One region of the Kitasatospora sp. NPDC059146 genome, then DNA from elsewhere that is predicted to be linked to it. Evidence: riboswitches for the same ligand, from Rfam matches in the RefSeq annotation. Region 1 holds a riboswitch; each other region holds the start of a gene.
What was found. Region 1 has a riboswitch for cyclic di-AMP ahead of ACFXPX_RS30905 (transglycosylase family protein). Riboswitches for the same ligand answer to the same signal wherever they lie in the genome.
Positions count from the first base shown of each region.

Region 2: it holds a riboswitch for cyclic di-AMP, as region 1 does, so the genes downstream of both, ACFXPX_RS36035 (NlpC/P60 family protein) here and ACFXPX_RS30905 (transglycosylase family protein) in region 1, are expected to answer to the same signal.
Region 3: it holds a riboswitch for cyclic di-AMP, as region 1 does, so the genes downstream of both, ACFXPX_RS35525 (hypothetical protein) here and ACFXPX_RS30905 (transglycosylase family protein) in region 1, are expected to answer to the same signal.

Region 1 covers NZ_JBHZCY010000093.1:19,305-23,534, forward strand. The annotation lists gene ACFXPX_RS30900 (LacI family DNA-binding transcriptional regulator) at 1-363, shown strand, start outside; gene ACFXPX_RS30905 (transglycosylase family protein) at 605-1,909, opposite strand; cyclic di-AMP (ydaO/yuaA leader) riboswitch at 1,917-2,087, opposite strand; gene ACFXPX_RS30910 (hypothetical protein) at 2,565-3,515, opposite strand; gene ACFXPX_RS30915 (DUF397 domain-containing protein) at 4,074-4,230, shown strand, end outside.
Region 2 covers NZ_JBHZCY010000130.1:11,205-15,434, forward strand. The annotation lists gene ACFXPX_RS36025 (NYN domain-containing protein) at 1-666, shown strand, start outside; gene ACFXPX_RS36030 (NlpC/P60 family protein) at 888-1,922, shown strand; cyclic di-AMP (ydaO/yuaA leader) riboswitch at 2,262-2,417, shown strand; gene ACFXPX_RS36035 (NlpC/P60 family protein) at 2,428-3,543, shown strand; gene ACFXPX_RS36040 (NlpC/P60 family protein) at 3,770-4,230, shown strand, end outside.
Region 3 covers NZ_JBHZCY010000126.1:3,363-7,592, reverse strand. The annotation lists gene ACFXPX_RS35535 (alpha/beta hydrolase) at 1-809, shown strand, start outside; gene ACFXPX_RS35530 (MoaF N-terminal domain-containing protein) at 883-1,212, opposite strand; cyclic di-AMP (ydaO/yuaA leader) riboswitch at 1,657-1,764, shown strand; gene ACFXPX_RS35525 (hypothetical protein) at 1,772-3,112, shown strand; gene ACFXPX_RS35520 (hypothetical protein) at 3,193-3,801, opposite strand; gene ACFXPX_RS35515 (IclR family transcriptional regulator) at 3,973-4,230, opposite strand, start outside.

The DNA.
Region 1 (4,230 bases):
CTCGTCCACCACACGCTGTTCAGCGTGGAGGGCGGGCACGCGGCGGCCGGCGCCCTGCTCGACAAGGGCTGCACGGCGATCGTCTGCGGCAGCGACATGATGGCGCTCGGCGCGATCCGGGCGGTCCGCCAGCGCGGGCTGTCGGTGCCGCAGGACGTCTCGGTGGTCGGCTTCGACGACTCGCCGCTGATCGCCTTCACCGAGCCGCCGTTGACCACCATCCGCCAGCCGGTCGAGGCGATGGCGACGGCGGCGGTGGACGCGCTGCTGGAGGAGGTCGGCGGGAACTCCGCCCAGCGCGGGGAGTTCATGTTCCAGCCGGAGCTGGTGATGCGCGGGTCCACCGGGGCCTGCGCGCGCTGAGAACGGGTGGTCCGGGCGGACCGGGCCGACCGACGGGCCCCGGAGGGCGGTTGCTCTCCGGGGCCCGTCGGCGTGCTGTGCCCGGGGGCGGTCGGTCCGGATCTGTCAGATCGGCCGGTCCGGTCGGCCGGCGGTCGGTCGGACCGGCTGGGTGTACGGGCACGCCGGAGCCCCGGGAGGAGCGGAGGCTCCTCCCGGGGCTCCGGCGTCAGCCGTCGGCGGCCGCGCGGTCCCTGGTCGCTCAGACCCGGCCGGCGAAGTCCGGGGCCCAGTTGGCGACGGTCTGGAGACGGACGCCCGAGCTCGGGTTGGCGGCCTCGACGTACTGGCCGTTGCCGATGTAGATGGCGACGTGGTAGACGCCCGAGTCCTGGCCGTTGTTGGACCAGAACAGCAGGTCGCCCGGCTGCAGGCTGTCCAGCGAGACGTGGGTGCTGGCGGCGGCCTGGTCGGCGGCGACGCGCGGGATGTTGATGCCCGCGGCGCGCAGCGCGGCCTGGGTCAGGCCGGAGCAGTCCCAGCCGCCGTTGCCGGTGCCGCCGTAGACGTACGCCTGGCCGACCTTCGACTGGGCGAAGGAGACCGCGGCGGCCATGCTGCCGGAGGCGGCCGGGGCCGGGGCCGGGGTCTGCGCCTGGGCGGCGGGCTTCGACGCGGGCTTGGTGGCGGACGGCTTCCTCTGGGCGGTCGGCTTGGCGTTCACGGCACCGCCGTTCGAGGCCTGGCCGGCCTTCTTCGAGCGGTCGAACCAGGTGAAGTCCGAGCCGGACTTGGCGGCGGAGCCGTCGGCCTGGGCCGAGGTGCCGTCACCGAAGGTCAGCTGCTGGCCCGGGTAGATGGTGTCCGGGCCCTCGGTCAGGGTGCTGCGGTTGAGGTCGTACAGCCGCTGCCAGCCGCCCTGGACGTTGTGCTTGTCGGCGATCGAGGACAGCCAGTCGCCGTCGACGACGGTGTAGCCGCCGGCCTGGGCCTGCGCCTGGCGCTTCTGGGCCCAGGTGCTGTCGGCGGACGGGGCGGAGGCGGCCGCGGCGTCGTCGGAGGCCTGGGCCTGGTCCTGCGCGGGGGCGGCGGGCTTCGCGGCCGGCTTGCTCGGGGCGGCCGGCTTGGCGGCGGGCTTGGCCGCGGGCTTGGCCGCGGTGGAGCCGGCCGAGGTGTCGACGGTGGGCGCGGCGCCGCCCTTGGTCAGACCGGCCTGGACGGAGCAGACCGGCCAGGCGCCGGGGCCCTGCGAGGCGAGGACCTTCTCGGCGACGGAGATCTGCTGGTCCTTGGTGGCCTGGTCGGCCTGCGGCGCGTAGCTGGTGCCGCCGAAGGCGGCCCAGGTGCTGGAGGTGAACTGGAGGCCGCCGTAGAAGCCGTTGCCGGTGTTGATGCTCCAGTTGCCGCTGCTCTCGCACTGGGCGACCTTGTCCCAGGTGGCGACGGAGGCGGCGTTCGCGGTGCCGGTGGTGAGGCAGGGGACGGTGAGGCCGACGCCGGCGACGCCGAGGGCGGCGATCACGCGACGGGTGCGGCTGGACAGGCGGTTGCCGTTGGAAGGCAGCATGAAGACGCGGTCCTCTCCCACGCCTGCGAGGTGAGCTGTCGGATTCGGGCTGGAGTTGCCCGGCCGCGCTGTGGGCGCGGCTTCACCCCTAGCCCTGGACCGTTCCGGAAAACGGTCCGGGGCGACTTACCTGTGGTTCCCCCGCTCCTGCCGTGATGCGATTTCGCGCTGCCAGGACATCCGACGGCAGGACTCGGCGTCGCGGATGAACTGGGTCCGTGTGGTCACGAACGGGGAGCACGTTAAGCAGACTTAAGTTAAAACTGCAAATACCTGTGATGCGCATCACGGTTTAGTGGAAAACGTCAAATGGGCCGTAATTCATGATCGTAAATGATCGTTTTCCGGCAATATCGCAGCGGATTCTCATAACTGGCTCCGCCTCAGAAAAGAGGTGACGGAGCGTTGGGGCACAAGGGGCGCGCGCCCGAGGCGCGGGGGAGCGGTAGTGAATCGCGCGCTGGGGAACGCGCCCGTCATTCGCCGAGTGTCCATTGACAAATGAGCTGGAAACGGACATTGCGCCGCATTGCCCGCTTAGCGCACCAGCGGGGTGAATCGGAACACGGCGAAAGGGCCCGGAACGAGGTCGTTCCGGGCCCTTTCGGCAGTGCGGGTCCGCCGGCGGTGGCCGACGGGCGTTCAGTGGGTCGTGCTAGCCCTCCACGGGCCCTTCGGCGGCCGCGTGGGCGCGTCGGGAGCCCTCCCCGGCCCCGACGGTGGCCGCGGCCTCCGCCTCCGCCTCGGCGAGCTCCTCCGCCGTCGGCACCGGCAGGGCGGCCAGGTAGGTGGAGGCGATCAGCTGGCCGACCGTTGGGTAGGCGCCCAGCGGCGCGGCCGACGGGCAGCCGGTCTCCTCGGCGGCCGTGGCGAGCAGCTCCGGGTCCGCCTCCGGGCCGATGACGAGCGGGGCCAGGGCCGGGCGCTCGGAGCCGGTCTCCCGGAGGTGGCCGACGGCGGCGGCGACCGAGCCGGGCACGTCGAGCGCGGCGGCGACGACCGGCACGGCCAGTCGGGCGGCCAGCAGCACGCCGGTGATCCCGGCCGCGGCGGCCGCGTCCTCGCCGCCGACGGTGGTCAGGACCACGCCGTCCGCGGCGGTCGCGATGGCGAACAGCCGGGCCCGGTCGGCCCGCGCCAGCCCGGCCTCGGACAGCCGGACGTGGACGGCCTCGGCCAGCAGCGGGTGCGGGCCCAGCGCGTCGGTGACGGTCGCGCCGTACTGGGCGGCGAGGGCGTGAAGCCCGGTCAGGAAGTCGTGCGGGCCCGGGACCAGCGGCACCACCACGGGCGTCGGCAGTCCGGCCTCGGCGGCCGCCTCCAGCAGCTCCGCGACGGTGCGCTCCTGCGGGTCCGCGGCCGCGGCGTCGGCGGCCGGGAGGTAGCCGACCGCGGCCTGGACGCCGGTGTGCTCACTGCGGACGATCGAGAGGAGTTCCTCGACGACCGAACGGGACTCGGGCCCCGCGGTCGCGGGTACGGCGAGCACCAGGGCCGGCGAGCCGGTGCGGATCTCGGGGCGCTCGGGGCGGCGGTGGCGCCCCCGCGCACGGGAACCTGGAGTGCGGACGGGCAGTGGCGCGCCCGGGATGGCTGCGGTGCTCATGCCGGAGATCGTAGGACATCTGCCCGTCAGGCCTGCAGTCGGCTGCCGTACGGGCTTCGGGCGGTCGCGGTGCGGAGGTCGTGCCCCGGCCGCTCCGGTCCGGGGCGATTGCCCACAATCCGGACATTCATCGCCCAAGCCCCGTACGGAGCCCTTCAGTTGCCCTGACGTGTCCCGCGGGGTGGCGCGTTGCACCGGGGTCGCGTGAGATGTCTCACAGCCGCCGGGCGGCCTGACGGAGGGTCACGGGAGGGCGACTCCCGGCATTCGAAGATCAACATTCAGCGGGGAACCGCTCACGGCCGGTTATGGACGAACCGTCGATTCAGTCGCCTATGTCCGTTTACGTACCGTCAGGAGAAGGGTCCGTGAAGAGTTCGCGGCGACCGTCGAAAAGCCTCGTGCACCTGCAATGTCCCGTGCTGATGCACGTGCACTGCGGCTATCATCACGTCAAGTGAGGCGTTGTGCCGGGCCGGTACGGGGCCGGTCCGTTCGTTCGGCGGGTGCCGGGGCGCCGCGCTGGACGACAACTCCGGAGCTCTTCGGGAGACTTCTATGCACGACTCGCAGGACACGCACGGTTCCGACCACGCCCACAACGGGATGGCCGCCGCCGACCTCACGGGGGTGGTCTGGCAGAAGAGCCGGCACAGCAACTCCCAGGGAAACTGCGTCGAGTTCGCGGCCCTGCCGGGCGGCGACGTGGCGATGC
Region 2 (4,230 bases), on a different contig from region 1:
CGGCGGCTGCGGCACCGGGTGTCCGAACTGGAGACCGCGGTCGAGCAGGGCCGCCGCTCGGCCCGGGAGGGCCGCAGCGTCGAGGACATGCGGCTGCGGCTGCTGCTGGACACCGTGCTGCAGTCGGCGCAGGGCCTCCAGCGGGAGCTGGCGCTGCCGGTCTCCCAGCTCCGCCCGGCGGACCTGGTGGAGGCGGTGGTGCCGGGGTCGGCCTCGCCGCACGACGTGGCCCGGCGCGGCCTGGCCGAGGACGACCCGGCGCTGCTGGACCAGTTGCTGGCGATCCCCCAGGTGCACCTGGTGGTGGACGGCTACAACGTGACCAAGACCGGGTACCCGGCGCTGCCGCTGGAGCAGCAGCGGATCCGGCTGCTGGGCGGGCTGGCGATGCTGGCCCAGCGCACCCAGGCGGAGGTCACCTGTGTGTTCGACGGGCAGGACCTGGACGTACCGGTCATCATGGCGCCGCCGCGCGGGGTGCGGGTACGGTTCAGCCGGACCGGCGAGACCGCGGACGAGCTGATCCGCCGTCTGGTCCGGGCCGAGCCGCAGGGCCGTCCGGTGGTGGTGGTCTCCACCGACCGGGAGGTCGCGGAGGGCGTGCGGAAGGCGGGTGCGCGCCCGGTGGCCTCGGTGCTGCTGCTGAACCGGCTGGCCCGGCCCTGAGCCGGCCCCGAGCCGGGTCGGAGTCGGGATGGGGGCTGTGACGGCAGGTCAGTGGGGCTTCCGTGCGGGTGTGCGGATCCGGTGAAGTCAGTGGGGGAACCGGAGTTCACGCCTTCGGGGGAGTGGCAAAACGGGTAGATCTTCACTAGGGTCTGGCGTCAAACCTATTTTCCGGAATCTCACCTGATCAGGTGAGTCCGATGGAAGAAGGAGCCGGTCCCTTGGCCTCCCACCGCCGTCCCAAGCAGCCGAGCCGCGCGCGGGTCTCCGTGCTCACCGCTGCTGCTGCGACCGCGGTCGCCCTCTCCGCCCAGGTCGCCGCGCATGCCGCGCCGCAGCCGAACAAGAGTGACGTCAAGGCGCAGATCGACCAGCTCCAGCAGGAGCAGGAGCAGGCGGCCGAGAAGTACAACGGCGCCAAGGAGCGCTCCGACCAGCTCCGCAAGCAGGCCGACCAGCTCCAGGACCAGGTGGCCCGCAGCCAGGACCAGATGAGCCAGCTCCAGGTGGGCCTGGCCCAGGTCGCGGGCGAGCAGTACCGCACCGGCGGCATCGACCCGTCCGTCCAGCTGATGCTCTCCTCCGACCCGTCCGGCTACCTGGACAAGGCGTCGAGCGTCCAGCAGGCCAGCACCACCCAGACCGAGGCGCTCAAGGGCCTGCTCGACCAGCAGCGCCGGCTGGACCAGGAGAAGGCCGAGGCGGCCGCCGTGCTCGCCTCCCTGGACTCCACCACCAAGGACCTCAACCAGGCCAAGGCGGACGTCAACACCAAGTTGAAGACCGCCCAGGACCTGCTGAACTCGCTCAGCGCCGCCGACCGGGCCGCGCTCCGGGCCCAGCAGCAGCAGGACGACCGCGCCTCCCGCGGCGCCGACCGGGTCGACCTCAGCAACCTGCCGCCGGCCAGCGGCTACGCCGCCGTGGCGGTGGCCAAGGCGATGAGCAAGCAGGGTTCGCCGTACGTGTGGGGCGCCACCGGGCCCTCCACCTTCGACTGCTCGGGCCTGATGGTCTGGGCGTACGGCCAGGCCGGCGTCTCGCTGCCGCGCACCTCGCAGGAGCAGGGCCACATCGGGACCGCCGTGACGCTGGCCACCGCCCAGCCGGGTGACCTGGTGATCTACGGCGGCGACATGCACCACGTCGGGATGTACATCGGCAACGGCATGGTGGTCCACGCGCCGCACACCGGTGACGTGGTGAAGGTGATGAAGGCCGACGCGATGTCGATCAACACGATCCGCCGGATCTGACGCTCCGGTACCTCCCCGAGGGGCCGGTTCCGGCCCTGTGATCCGCGCCACCTCCGGTCGGGGGTGGCGCTCCGGGTTTGCGGACCGGGCGGGCCGGAGGGTGAGAGTCGATCAGCTTTGCGTGCGCCGGTGATCACCATCAGTCATTTTCACAAAAGAACATGGGTAATCTTCCGTCTTTTTTCTGACAAGGATTTGAACGGATCACGGTTCAGTTACTAGGGTCGTGCTCCGAACCACCGCACAGTCGATCACCCAGCCTGGGTGGCGGCGGTGGTTACCGCCGAGTTCGCGAAACAGCGGGGCAGGTCGAAGCGACTGCCCGACAGGGGAGCCCAGTAGTCGGGGGCGCTGTGGAGCGGAGCCGGGGAACCACACGTTCCTCCGGGGTGAATCGGCGCCAGGTCGGCCGTAGGTGAGGCCGGTGAGGCGTCGTAGGGCATGCTTCCGGCCCGAACCCGTCAGCTCACCCGGTAGGCGGCGTAGGAAGAAGGAGTCCGCCTTCGTGGCGTCCCATCGTCGTCCCAAGCCCGCCAGCCGTACCCGCGTCTCGATCCTGACCGGTTTCGCCGCCGCCGCCGTCGCGCTCTCCGCGCAGTCCGGCGCGCACGCCGACCCGCAGCCGACCAAGGACCAGGTCAAGGAGCAGGTCGACCAGCTCAACGAGCAGGCCGAGCAGGCGACCGAGAAGTACAACGCCGCGCAGGAGAAGCAGCAGGAGCTGGAGAAGCAGGTCTCCGGCCTCCAGGACCAGGTGGCCCGCCAGCAGGCCCAGGTGACCGACCTCCAGGGCGGCCTGGCCGAGATCGCCGGCGAGCAGTACCGCAACGGGGGCATATCCCCGACGGTCCAGCTGATGTTCTCCTCCAGCCCGGACAACTTCCTCAACCAGGCCGGCGCGCTGAACCAGGCGGGCAGCACCCAGAAGAACCAGCTCAAGCAGCTCCAGGACCAGCAGCGCAAGCTGGACCAGGACCGCACCGAGGCCCAGGGCAAGCTCGGCGAGCTGGAGTCCACGACCCAGCAGCTGAAGGCCTCCAAGGACGAGGTCCAGAACAAGCTCAAGGCCGCCCAGGACCTGCTCAACACGCTGACCGAGCAGGAGCGCCAGGCGATCAAGGCGGCCGAGGACAAGGCCGCCGCCGACGCCAAGGCCAAGGCGGACGCCGCCGCGAAGGCCGCCGCCCCGGACCGCGCCTCGCGCGACAGCAGCCGCAGCGACCTCGGCTCGGGCTCCACCGCCGCGCCGGTCAAGATCGCCCCGGGCAGTTCGCACGGTGCCGCCGCGCTGGCCGCCGCCGCCACCAAGGTCGGCAGCCCGTACGTCTGGGGCGCCACCGGCCCCAGCTCCTTCGACTGCTCCGGCCTGATGGTCTGGGCGTTCAACCAGGCCGGGGTGTCGCTGCCGCGCACCTCGCAGGAGCAGGCCGGCGCCGGCACCCGGATCGGCTCGGACATCTCCCAGGCCCAGCCCGGCGACATGCTGATCTTCTACGGCGACGCCCACCACGTCGGCATCTACGCGGGCAACGGCCAGGTGCTGCACGCTCCCAAGCCGGGTGCGTCGGTGCGCTACGAGGCCGTCTCCAACATGCCGCTGGCCTCCATCGTGCGGGTCTGATCCCCGGCCACGCGTTCACGGGCCCGGTCCTCCGTCACGGAGGGCCGGGCCTGCGGCTTTTCCGGCGGCTCGACCTGGTGTCCGATTAGGGGTCAAATATTCGGGTCGGTAGGGGTTTGGACTCACTTGCCCGGACTCGCTAACGTCTGCCACCGGACTCCCGCTCGACGGCCGCCCACCGGGGCGCGGCCGCGGGGCCGCGCCGCAGGACTGGAGCCGTTGCCGCATGCCCGTGCACCGTCGTTCCCAACTGCTCGCCCGTGCGCTGGTACTGACCGCGGCCGCCACCACGGCCCTGGGTGTGGCGACCGCCGGCAGCGCCCAGGCCGCCCCCGGGGCGCCGGACGCGCCCGACCGCAAGGACGTCAAGGCCCAGGTCGAGCAGCTGTACGACGAGGCCGAACAGGCCTCGGAGAAGTACAACGCCGCGCAGGAGGCGCAGAAGCGGCTGCTGGGCGAGACCACGATCCTCCAGGGCGAGGTCGCCGCCGCCCAGGAGCAGCTCAACGAGCTGCGCGGGGACCTCGCCACGGTCGCCGGGGCCGAGTACCGGGGCGGCGGGATGACCCAGACCGCCCAGCTGATGCTCTCCAGCGACCCGGAGGCCTACCTCACCCGCGCCCGCACCCTCGGCCAGGCCGCCGAGCGCCAGCAGGAGACCCTGCACGAGCTGGTCACCCGTCAGCG
Region 3 (4,230 bases), on a different contig from region 1:
GCGAGATCCGCAAGGTCCGGATCGACGGCAAGGAGAGCCGGCTGTCGACCGAGGGCTTCGTCTACCTGCCGCCGCAGTACTTCCAGCCCGAGTACGCGCAGAAGCAGTTCCCGGCCGTGATCGTCAGCACCGGATTCCCAGGAATCGCCGAGAACCTGATCACCCGCTTCAACTACCCGGGCGCCGCGCTCAAGCTGCTGCAGGAGGGCCGGATGCAGCCGACCGTCATGGTCCTGATGCGTCCCTCGCCCGCCCTGCCGCAGGACACCGAGTGCGAGGACATCCCGGGCGGCGCCCAGTCCGACACGTACTTCACCAAGGACGTCCCGTCGGCGATCCAGGCCAGCTACCGGGTCTCGGCCGACCCCCGGGCCTGGGCCTTCATGGGCAACTCCACCGGCGGCTACTGCGCGCTCAAGCTGGCCATGCGCCACCCGGACGTCTTCCCGACCGCCGTGTCCCTGTCCGGGTACTACGAGGCGGCCGACGACCCGACCACCGGCGACCTCTTCGGCGGCAGCAAGCAGCGCCGCGACGAGGCCGACCTGATGTGGCGGTTGAAGAACATGCCGCAGCCGGACGTCTCCGTGCTGCTGGCCGGCACCAAGAAGGGCGACGGCAACTACAAGCACGACACCGAGGCGTTCATCGACGCCGCGAGGAGCCCGATGAAGGTCTCCTACAGCATGCTCGAGAACGGCGGCCACAACTTCGAGACCTGGAGCGCCCTGCTGCCGTCCTCGCTGGAGTGGCTGTCCCAGCACCTCAAGGTCCCGAACCAGCCGGGCCACCCGGGCCAGACCGTCTGACGGCGCCGCCCGCGGAACGCACCGAACCCCCGGAAGCCTCGGCTCCCGGGGGTTCGGTGCGTTCCGGCGCCGGTCAGGCGACCCGTTCCAGCGTCCCGGTGTGCAGCTGGCCGACCCGGCCGCCCTCGCCCTCGAAGGTCCAGAAGGCCCGTACGGTCAGCGCGTTGAGGTCCATCACGTGACTGACGGTGATCCCGCTCTGCTCCGTCCAGCTGATGAAGTAGATCTCCGGCGCGACCTCGGCGACGTGCAGCCGCACGTCCTCCCACTGGCCCGCCGACTCACCGAGGCCCTCCCAGCGCAGCCGGGTGCCGTCGGCCGAGTAGGAGTTGCGGAAGGCCGCGCCGTTGTCGGCCCGGAAGACGTAGGTACGGCCGGCGAAGGCGGGCAGGGACGCGGTCATGGTGGGGCGGAACCTCTTCTCTGGAACGGGGGACGGGTCGTACGGCTCCGGCCGGTGCTCTTGTGCACCGCGGAAAATCCCAGGGCTCCAATTTATCCGATGGGGCGGACTCGGGCGGCTCCACGCCACGGCGGTCACACACGGTCCGCCACCGCCGCGCCGCGCACCGTGTGTGACCCCCATCCCGGGCGGGCCCGGCGGGGCCGCGGGTCGGCGTCGGCTCCATTGATCAACTCGGCCGCCACGCAGCGTCGTTGATCGACACCACTGTGAGCTGCGCGACAACCGGCCCCATGAGGTTGTCCGTCCACGGACGGCCTGCCTAGCCTGCAGTCGTCGTCCGCTGTCGCGGACCCCGCCGCCGGGACGCCGAGTCCCGTCCACCCGCCGGCGAGTACCCGAGCACCACAGCGGACGGGAGCGGGGGAACCAAGGTCAGCGCCCGGCCCGTACGCACCAGCGTGCGGGGCGTGGCTAGGGGTGAAGCCGCTCCACAGGCGGCCGGGCAACTGCAGCCCGAATCCGACAGCTCACCTCGCAGGCGTGGCAGAGGACCCCCATGCACCAGCCTGCCCGGCGCCGTCGCGCGCCCCGCCACGCCCGTCCGTCCCACCGTGGCCGCAACACCGCCCTCGCCACGACCGGGGCGCTCGCCATCACCGGTGCCGGCCTGCTCGGCCTGCCGTCCGTCTCCGGCGCCCAGGCCGCCACCGGCCCGACCGTCACCCAGGACCGCCTCGCCCCCGCCACCATGGTCGCGGGGAAGGCGGGCACCGCCTCGCTGGCGTTGCACTCCTCGTCCTGCTTCACCGCCAAGACCGTCGGCGTGGGCGTCCGCGACGCGCGCGGCACCAACCTGGACTTCCCGGGCAACGCGAGCAACGTGCAGATCTGCCCCGGCGGACTCACCTACACCAGCGCCGCCCGCACCCTGGCCGCCGGGACGTACACCCAGTTCGGCTTCTGGCAGGACCTCGGCGGCGCCTGGCACAACCTGCCCTCGCAGCAGCTGGTGGTCTCGGCCACGGGTACGCCCACGCCGACCCCGTCCCCGACGGCGAAGCCCACCCCCTCCCCGACCGCGACCGCGAGCCCGACGGCGAAGCCCACCGCGACCGCGTCCCCCACCGCGTCCCCGACCGCGAGCCCGACCGCGACGCCGACCCCCACCGCCACGGCCACCCCGACGACCCCGGCGTCGTCCTCCCCGATCGCCGGCAAGTCGCTGACCTGGTCCGACGAGTTCAACGGCCCGATCAACTGGGGCCAGCGCTGGGTCGGCGACAAGAGCACCTCGTACAAGTACGGGAACCACAACCCGGACGACAACAAGCTCGACTGGCTGAACAAGAACAACGTCACCGTCGCGAACGGCGTCGCCACCTTCACCGCCACCCCGGGCGGGCCGACGCTGGAGAACGGCAAGCAGTCCTGGAACACCGGCTTCCTGACCACCGAGGGCTCCGCCGAGGGGTTCCAGGTCAAGACCGGCGACTACGCCGAGACCCGGGTCAAGCTGCCCGCCGGTACCGGCGCCTGGCCCGCCCTGTGGACCTGGAAGAACGGCAACGGGGAGATCGACTCCTTCGAGTACCACCCCGACAACCCGAACCTGCTGGAGCTGACCAACCACGTCAACCCCGGCAACCCCGACTACTACACCGACGCGAGCGCCATCGGCACCGACCAGTGGGTGACCATCGGCACCTACTACGGCGCCAACTCGGTGGACTGGTACGTCAACGGCGTCAAGGTGTTCTCGGACGGCAAGGGCGTCGGGGCCAACTTCTCGGCGTACCTGATCCTCAACCTCTCGGTGAGCGCCGGCAAGTACCACCCGGCCCCGCAGGGGAACACCCCGATCACCATGGCCGCCGACTACGTCCGCGTCTACCGGTAACCACGAGCCCGCCCCACCGGTCACCGGAGGTCCGGCAGCCGCTCGCCGGCGGCCGGTGACCGGTGGGGCGATCCGTCGCGTCAGTCGCCCGCCGTCTCGACGACCTTGATGTCGAACTCCTCCCGGTGACCCCTGCCGCCGGGGTCGTCCGCGCTGCGCACCTCGACCGAGCCGCCCTCCAGGATCCCGAGCTCCAGGTCGTCGGAGAGCCGGACCGGGACGAGGGCGGTCACGCTGCGCCCGTCCGGCAGTCCGGGACCGAACACGCAGCGCACCTGCCTGCCGCGCGAGATGACCGCGCAGTTGTCGGGGAAGTACGGGCCCTCCGGGGTCACCCCGTTCGGCAGGGTGACCGTGATCGTGAGCGGTGAGGCGGTGGTGTCCGGGCCGAGATTGGCGACGAAGGCGTGGATGGTGGTGGCGCCGCCGGGCGGCGCCGGATCCGGGTCGATCCGGACCACCTCCAGGTGGGAGCGGGACGTCTTGGCGACCACGGCGGGCAGAGTGGACGCCTCGGGCGCCCCCGGCGCGACGGTCCCCAGATCCGGGCGCGGCACCGGGTGCCGCACCGCCCAGGAGGGCCCGGCGGCCAGTGAGGCCACCGCGCAGCCCGCCGTCACCGCCGCCAGCAATCCGGCCCGGCCGAACCTCCTGCGCCCCGCGCCGCCCCGTACTCCGTGCTGCTCCACGCCGTCCACCCTGCTCCCACGCTCCGGCGGCCCGCGCTGTCGCGGGCCGCGCCCGCACCAGGGTGTCCGAGCCGTGGCCGCGATAGCGGCACAACTCGCCCGCCGCCACTCGAACGGCGGGCACCGGTCCTCGCCGGATCTACCGTTCGCCTGAAAGGGGTTGACGGAACGTCATGGCGCCAGGACCTGCCCCAGCCGGGCCGCGATCTGGTGCATCACCGGCACCAGTGCGGACGCCCCCGCCTGCTCCTCCAGCGCCCGGATCCGGGCCTCCGGGCCGGAGACGGAGAGCGCGGTGGGCGTCGGCGCGCCCGGGACGGCGAGCGCAATGCAGCGGACGCCGATCTCCTGCTCCTGGTCGTCCACCACGTACCCGCGCTCGCGCGCCTCGGCGAGCTGGTCCATCAGCTCCTGCGGGTCGGTGAGGGT